2 linked regions of the Gemmatirosa kalamazoonensis genome follow. The main gene of each other region encodes a partner of the protein of the gene in region 2 in a complex. Links are inferred from orthologs where the notes say so. Each region holds a gene or a part of one and is shown on either strand. Other genes may lie near its edges.

The links.
Region 1: the proteins of carA (region 2) and carB are in contact, whole or in part, in a solved structure (PDB 1KEE), measured with the Escherichia coli proteins. The link is inferred for Gemmatirosa kalamazoonensis from one-to-one orthologs.

What each region holds. Positions count from the first base shown.
Region 1 is NZ_CP007128.1:4,125,489-4,129,786, reverse strand. Bases 405-4,298 are described here. They hold carB (carbamoyl-phosphate synthase large subunit), read left to right. Parts: upstream 405-804; coding sequence 805-4,098; downstream 4,099-4,298. Other genes in these bases: J421_RS17985 (DegT/DnrJ/EryC1/StrS family aminotransferase), read left to right, coding at 4,130-4,298; J421_RS17995 (GDP-mannose 4,6-dehydratase), read left to right, coding at 405-821. In the rest of the region: more of J421_RS17995, read left to right, coding at 1-404. UniProt on the Escherichia coli protein: Large subunit of the glutamine-dependent carbamoyl phosphate synthetase (CPSase).
Region 2 is NZ_CP007128.1:3,825,765-3,829,730, forward strand. Bases 1,109-3,966 are described here. They hold carA (glutamine-hydrolyzing carbamoyl-phosphate synthase small subunit), read right to left. Parts: upstream 3,162-3,966; coding sequence 2,055-3,161; downstream 1,109-2,054. Other genes in these bases: J421_RS16615 (molybdenum cofactor biosynthesis protein MoaE), read right to left, coding at 1,109-1,268; J421_RS16620 (MoaD/ThiS family protein), read right to left, coding at 1,270-1,506; J421_RS16625 (HU family DNA-binding protein), read right to left, coding at 1,602-1,934; secG (preprotein translocase subunit SecG), read right to left, coding at 3,181-3,621; tpiA (triose-phosphate isomerase), read right to left, coding at 3,722-3,966. Also shown: GTP 3',8-cyclase MoaA, read right to left, coding at 1-792; more of J421_RS16615, read right to left, coding at 789-1,108. UniProt on the Escherichia coli protein: Small subunit of the glutamine-dependent carbamoyl phosphate synthetase (CPSase).

The sequences.
Region 1 (4,298 bases), 300 kb from region 2 along the record:
ACGGCGTCCGCTGGGTCACCGGCGACGTGCGCGACGGGGCGCATCTCGCCGACGCCCTCGACGCCGCGCGCCCGGACGCGGTCTTTCACCTCGCCGGCGTGACGTTCGTGCCGGCGGCCGGCGACGACCCGGGCGCCACCGCGGAGGTGAACGTCGTCGCCGCGGCGCGGCTCCTCGGCCTGCTGCGCGAGCGGAAGCGCGCGGGCGTGCTCGACCCGGTGGTGGTCGTCACGGGGAGCGCAGAGCAGTACGGCCGGCACGAGGAGGGGGAGATGCCCGTCGCCGAGCGCGCCGAGCAGCGCCCGCACTCGGTGTACGCGGCGACGAAAGTGGCGCAGGAAGCGATCGCGCTCGAGGCGTGGCGCTCGGCGGGAGTGCGCGTGATCGCGACGCGCAGCTTCAATCACAGCGGCCCCGGGCAGGCGCCGCACTTCCTGCTGCCGGCGCTCGTCCGCCGCGCGCGGACGCTGCGCGGCGGCGCGCTCCGGATGGGCAACCAGCGACCCGTCCGCGACTTCCTGCATGTGAGCGACGTCGTGGCCGCCTATATTTCGCTCGCCGAGCGCGGCTCCCCGGGGGAGGCGTACAACGTCGCGAGCGGTGTCGGCACGTCGGTCGGCGAGCTCGCGCGCCGCGTGCTGCAGCGCTGCGGGGTCGACGCCCCGATCGCGAGCGACCCCGCGCTCGTCCGCCCCGCCGACGTGCCCTGGCTCGTCGGCGATCCCTCGAAGCTCCGGGCCGCGACCGGCTGGTCGCCGCGCCGAACGCTCGACGACCTTCTCGACGACCTGATCGCGCACCACGATGCCACGTCGGACTGACCTGCACCGCATCCTCGTCATCGGCTCCGGCCCGATCGTCATCGGCCAAGCCGCGGAGTTCGACTACTCGGGGACGCAGGCGACGAAGGCGCTGCGCGAGGAGGGCTACGAGGTCGTGCTCGTGAACTCGAATCCGGCGACGATCATGACGGATCCCGAGTTCGCCGATCGCACCTACATCGAGCCGGTGACGCCGGAGTACGTCGAGCTGGTGATCGCGAAGGAGCGCCCCGACGCGATCCTGCCGACGATGGGCGGCCAGACCGCGCTCAACGTCGCCATGGCGCTCGCCGAGCGCGGCGTGCTGGAGAAGTACGGCTGCGAGCTGATCGGCGCGAACGCGCGCGCGATCAAGATGGCCGAGGACCGGCAGGAGTTCGACAAGGCGATGAAGCGCATCGGCCTGGAGACGCCGGCCGGCAAGATCGCCACGACGTGGGACGAGGCGCTCGAGATCGCGGAGTGGACGGGGTTCCCGGCGATCATCCGTCCGAGCTTCACGTTAGGCGGGTCGGGCGGCGGCATCGCGTACAACCGCGAAGAGTACGAGGCGATCGTGCGGCGCGGCCTCGATCTCTCGCCGGTGACGCAGGTGCTGATCGAGCGCTCGCTGCTCGGCTGGAAGGAGTTCGAGCTCGAGGTGATGCGCGACTCGGAGGACAACGTCGTCATCGTCTGCTCGATCGAGAACTTCGACCCGATGGGCGTGCACACCGGCGACTCGATCACCGTCGCGCCGGCGATGACGCTCACGGATCGCGAGTACCAGACGATGCGCGACGCGGCCGTCGCCATCATCCGCGAGATCGGCGTCGACGCGGGCGGGTGCAACATCCAGTTCGCGGTGAACCCGACGAACGGCGAGATGGTCGTGATCGAGATGAACCCGCGCGTGTCGCGCTCCTCGGCGCTCGCGTCGAAGGCGACGGGGTTCCCCATCGCGCGCATCGGCGCGAAGCTCGCCGTCGGCTACCGCCTGGACGAGATCCCGAACGACATCACGAAGACGACCCCCGCGTCGTTCGAGCCGGTGCTCGACTACGTCGTGGTGAAGTGTCCGCGGTTCGCGTTCGAGAAGTTCGCCACGGCGGATCCGCGGCTCACGACGCAGATGAAGAGCGTCGGCGAGAGCATGGCGATCGGGCGCACGTTCAAGGAGGCGTTCCAGAAGGCGCTGCGCGCGCTCGAGACAGGGCGCGCGGGCTGGGACATCGGCGCCACGCCGTCCGACGACCGGCTGCCCGACGACTCGATGGACGGGCTGCGCGGCATGCTGCGCCAGGCGACGCCGGAGCGGGTGTTCCAGCTGAAGCGCGCGCTGCTCGCCGGCATGAGCGTCGACGAGCTGCACGACCTCACGGCGATCGATCCGTGGTTCCTCGCGCAGCTCGGCGAGCTGGTGGCCGCGGAGCGGGCGTACGCGTCGGGCGGAGAGCCCAACGCGCGCGGCCTCCGCCGCATGAAGCGACTCGGCTTCTCCGACCGGCAGCTCGCCGCGCTGCGCGGAGAGGACGAGAAATCGGTGCGCGAGCGGCGTCACGCGCTCGGCGTGCGGCCGGCGTACAAGATGGTCGACACGTGCGCGGGCGAGTTTCCGTCGGCGACGCCGTACCTGTACAGCTCCTACGACGAGGAGGACGAGGCGCCGCGCAGCGGACGCAAGTCGGTCGTCATCCTCGGCTCGGGACCGAACCGGATCGGGCAGGGGGTCGAGTTCGACTACTGCTGCGTGCGCGCCGTGATCGCGCTGCGCGAGCGTGGGTACGAGACGATCATGATCAACTCGAACCCCGAGACCGTCTCGACCGACTTCGACACGTCGGACAAGCTGTACTTCGAGCCGCTGACGCTCGAGGACGTGCTGGAGATCGTGCATCGCGAGCAGCCGCTCGGCGTGATCGTGCAGCTCGGCGGCCAGACGCCGCTGAAGCTGACGCGGCCGCTGGAGGCGGCGGGCGTAACGATCCTCGGCACGTCGCCCGACGCGATCGACGTCGCCGAGGACCGCCGGCGGTTCGAGAAGATCGCGCGCGAGCTCGGGCTCGCGCAGCCGCCCAACGGCACGGCGACGAGCGTCGACGAGGCGGTGGAGGTCGCGGCACGCGTCGGGTATCCCGCGCTCGTGCGCCCGTCGTACGTGCTCGGCGGGCGCGCGATGGAGATCGTGTACGACGAACCGTCGCTGCGCGACTACTTCGTGCGCGCCGCGCGCGTGAGCGAGGACCGGCCGGTGCTCATCGATCGCTTCCTCGAGGACGCGTTCGAGGCGGACGTCGACGCGATCTGCGACGGCGAGCGCGTGGTGATCGGCGCCGTGATGCAGCACATCGAGGACGCGGGGATCCACTCCGGCGACTCGGCGTGCGTGCTGCCGCCGTACCTGCTGCGCGAGGAGGACGCCGACGTGATGCGCGCCCAGACGGAGGCGCTGGCGAAGGCGTTAGGCGTCGTGGGCCTCATCAACGTGCAGTTCGCCGTGAAGGACGGCGTCGTGTACGTGCTCGAGGTGAACCCGCGCGCGAGCCGCACGGTGCCGTTCGTGAGCAAGGCGATCGGCGTACCGCTCGCGTCGATCGCCGCACGCGTGATGCTCGGCGAGACGCTCGAGTCGATCGGCTACACCGAGGAGATCGTGCCGCCGTACGTGTCGGCGAAGGAAGCGGTGTTCCCGTTCAACAAGTTCCGCGAGTTCGATCCGATCCTCGGCCCGGAGATGCGCTCCACCGGCGAGGTGATGGGGATCGCCGACTCGTTCGGCGCCGCGTTCCTGAAGGCGGAGGTGGCGGCGGACAACGCGCTGCCGAGCACCGGCGCGGTGTTCATCACGGTGAACGATCGCGACAAGGTCGGGGTGACGCCGATCGCGCGCCGGCTGCACGAGATGGGCTTCCGCGTGTACGCCACCGAGGGCACCGCGCGGTATCTGCGCAAGCACGGCGTGCCCTGCGATCGCGTGTTCAAGCTGAACGGCGGCCGGCCGAACGGCTTCGACCTGCTCGTGAACAGCGAGGTGGGGCTGCTCATCAACACGCCGCTCGGCAAGCACGCGCAGGTCGCCGACTACACGCTGCGCCAGGCCGCCATCGCGCGCCGGGTGCCGTACACCACGACGCTCTCGGCGGCGAACGCCGCGTGCGACGCGATCCTCTCGCTGCGCTCGCGCGCGCCGCTCGTGCGCTCGCTGCAGGAGTGGCACGCCCAGCTCGGCGCGGCCGGCGAGGGCACCGGAGTGACCGACGCGGCCGATCCGCGAGTTATCTCGACGACCGCTCGTTGACCCGTTTTCCCCAGACTCGCAGCTTTCCTCGATGCCCGTTCCTCTTCTCGACCTGCGCGCGCAGCACGCCACCATCCGCGACGACGTCGTCAAGGCGATGATGGAGGTGGTCGACGCGCAGGCGTTCATCCTCGGCGAGCCGGTCGCGGCGCTCGAGCGCGAGGTCGCCGCCCTGTCGCACACGCGGCACGCCATCGGCT
Region 2 (3,966 bases):
GAACCGGTGATACGCCGCGGGCCCGTTGCCGCGCCCCGGCCCCGCGTCGGCGTACAGCGGCCGGCCAAGCGCCGCGCCGAGCCGCGCGAGCCGCGCGAGGATCTCGTCGGACGGCACCACGAGCTCGAGCGGCGAGCGATCGGACGCCAGCGACTCTGCGAGCTCGCCCACCGGCATCAGCTCGATGAAGCGCACGTGCCACGCGCGGTCGAGCGTCAGTCGCGCGAACGCCTCGAGCTCGTCGTCGTTGCGGCCGCGGATCACGACGACGTTCAGCTTCACCGGCGCGAGCCCCGCCTCCTCCGCGACGGCGGCCGCCGCGATCGCGTCGAACCCGAGGTCGCGGCGCGCGATCTCGGCCACGCGCTCGGGCCGCAGCGAGTCCGCGCTCACGTTCACACGATCGAGCCCCGCGTCTCGCAGCCGGCGCGCGAGCGTCGCGTCCTGGCAGAAGCGCACGCCGTTCGTCGACAGCGAGAGGTCCTCGACTTCCGGGATCTCGCGCAGCAGTCCCACGATGCGCTCGAGATCGGGACGCAGCGTCGGCTCGCCGCCGGTGAGTCGCACGCGGCGCAGACCGAGCGGCGCGACCTCGCGCACCACGCGCGCGATCTCGTCGGCCGACAGCGTGTGCTCGCGCGGGATCCACGGCAGCCCCGCCGCAGGCATGCAGTACACGCAGCGGAAGTTGCATCGATCGGTGATCGAGATCCGCAGATACTCGATCGACCGACCGAACTGGTCCCGCAGCGCCGGCTCCGGCAGCGCGGGCGCCACGCCGGGCGCGATCATCGGGCCGAGCCCGCGGTGGCCGCGGTGGGATCCACCCACTCGACGGTCCCGTCGGCGAAGTGCTCGCGCTTCCAGATCGGCACGCGCTGCTTCAGCACGTCGATCGCCTCGGCGCACGCGGCGAGCGCCGGGCCCCGGTGCGCATGGCTGGTCGCGATCGCGACGCTCGCCTCGCCCACCTCGAGCGCGCCGAGTCGGTGCGCGATGGCGACGCGCGTGCCGTCGTGCCGCTCGGCCACCTCGAGCGCGACGGCGCGCATCTCGGCGAGCGCCATCGGCTCGTAGGCCTCGTAGTCGATGCGCACCACCGCGCGGCCCTGGTGCACGGCGCGCACGGTTCCGACGAACAGCGCCGTTCCGCCGGCGCCGTCGTGCGCGACGCGCGCCACGATGGACGCGACGTCGAGCGGCGCGCGCTCGAGCCTCGCGTCGGCCGTCGGCGGCGTCGTCCCGCGCACGGGGCCGTCGAGAATCACGTCAGCCGCCGGCGACGGGAGGGATGAGCGCGACCTCGTCGCTCGCGTCGAGGACGCGGTCGCCGCGCGCGTACGCCAGGTTCACCGCGACCAGCGGCTGCGGTGGGAGCTTCGTCGCGCCCGGCAGCGCGCGCACGGCGTGCACCAGGTCGCGCACGGTCGCGCCCGCGGGCAGCGGAACGTCGATCGACCCAGCGCCGAACGCGTCGGCGTACGAGGCGAAGAGGAGTACGCGCATGCGAGCAATGTAACGCGGATGACGCGAGCCGGGCACAACGAAACACGACGGCCCCGGCGCGGTGAGGCGCCGGGGCCGTGGATGCATCGCGGAGCTCAGTCGGCCAGTTCGGCCTCGGTGATCTCGCTCACGTCGACTCCGGCGACGAGAGCGCGTAACTCCTTGGAGGGCTTGAACACCGGTACGGGGCGGGCGGAGACCTCGACGGGCGATCCGGTGCGGGGGTTGCGCGCCATGCGCGTCTTGCGCTGGCGGATCTTGAACGTCCCGAAGCCTCGCACCTCGATGTTGCGCTGCTCGTGCAGCGCGTCCTTGATCGCGTCGAGGAAGGAATCGACCACTCTCGCGCAGTCCTTCTTCGAGATGGTCGGTCCCGCGGTGCGGGCAATCGTGGCAGTGACGCGTTCGACCAGATCGGCTTTGGTCATCGGAAACTCTCGCAGCAGGCGCTCGCAACCGAGCGGGACAACCCCGCACCCATGCGCGAAATTAGGGCGTTAGTTGTTGTGAGTCAACCGCTTGGCTCACATCAGCCCGCCGTCGGACGACTACCGACGGCGGCCGCGCACGCTCTCCAGGAAGCGGTCGAACAGGGGGACCGCGTCGTGCGGGCCGGGGGCCGCCTCGGGGTGGTACTGGACGCCGAACACCGGGAGCTCACGGTGCGCGACGCCCTCGATGCTGCCGTCGTTCAGGTTCACGTGCGTGACCTCGAGCGCCGGGGCGTCGGTCACCCCCTCCCGGCCGCCGGCCACGGCGAACCCGTGGTTCTGCGACGTGATGAGCACGTGCCCCGACTCCACGTCCAGCACGGGATGATTCCCGCCCCGGTGGCCGTACGGCATCTTCGTCGTCGAGCCGCCGAACGTGAGGCCGATGAGCTGGTGGCCGAGGCAGATGCCGAACGTCGGCACGCCCGACTCGGCGATCTTGCGGATAATGGCCGGGGCGTACTCCACGGCCGCGGGGTCGCCGGGGCCGTTCGACAGGAACACGCCGTCCGGCGCCTGTTCCAGCACCTCTTCGGCGGGCGTGTCCGACGGGACCACGGTGATCGCACAGTCGTGCGCCTCGAACAGGCGCAGGATGTTGCGCTTGATCCCGTAGTCGTAGGCGATGATGCGGTGCTTCGCGCCCGGGTCGCCCCACGTGTAGCTCTTGCGCGTGGAGACGCGGCTGGCGAGGTCGAGCCCCTCCATCGACGGGCACGCCTCGAGCGCGGCCACCGCGTCCGCCGTCGGCTCCTCGCCCGCACCGACGACACCGCGCATCACGCCCGCGGTGCGCAGGTACTTCGTGAGCCGCCGGGTGTCGACCTCGGTGAGCACGGGGATCGACGCCTCGCCGAGCCAGCCCGGGAGATCGCCGCTCGCCCGCCAGTTCGAGTACGTCGGCGACAGCTCGCGGACGATGACGCCGGCGACGTGCGGCGCCGGCGACTCGGGGTCCTCGGCGTTGACGCCGTAGTTGCCGATCATCGGCGCGGTCATCACCACGATCTGCCCCTCGTAGGACGGATCGGTGAAGACCTCCTGGTACCCGGTCATGTTCGTCGTGAACACGACCTCCGCGACGGTCGGCGTGGCGGGGCCGACCAGCTCCCCAGCGAAACGGGTTCCGTCCTCGAGGAGGAGGAACCCGGGAGCGCTCGTCAGAGTCGTCACCGGCGCGCCGTCAGCGCTGCGGCTTCGGCGCGGTGCCGCCGGCGGGCGGCGTCGTGGCCGGCGGCGTCGTCGGCGCGGCGGGCGCCGTGGCGCCCGGGGCCGGCGTGGCGGGGCCGAGCGGCACCGCCGGGGCGGCGTTGCCCGTGCCGGTCGCCGGCGAGGCCTGCTGCGCCGGCGGCTGCACGGCCTGGTCGAGCACCGAGCGCGGCGTCCGCGTGCGGGCGCCCGCGAGCGCGAGGATCAGCGACAGGCCGATGAAGATGCCGCCCGACCACCAGCTCGCCTTCGTGAGCAGGTTCCCGGCCTGCCGGCTGCCGATCAGCGCCTCCGCCGTCGACGACGCGCCGCCGAAGTTCGCGGCGAGGCCGCTGCCCTTGCCGGACTGGAGCAGGACCGCGGCGACCAGGACGAAGCAGTCGAGGACGAGGATGATGAGCAGGAAGGTGTACATCGGCGGTGGGGGCGGTTAGCGGCGCGCGCTCGGTGAATGCGCGCAAGCTACGAATATCGCGAGACTTAGCCGCCCTGGTCAACCCTCGCCCCGCACCCCGTCACTCCTGGCAGATCGCCGCCCAGTTCCCCGCGTCCAGGCTCGCGCCGCCGACGAGCAGACCGTCCACGTCGGGCGCGGCGAGGAGCAGCCGCGCGTTGCCCCGGTTCACACTGCCGCCGTACAGGATCGGCAGCACCGCCGCGCGCTCGCCGATCCGCTCGCGCAGGTGACGCCGGATCGCCGCGTGCACCGCCGACGCGTCCTGCGGCGTCGCGGTGCGCCCGGTACCGATCGCCCACACCG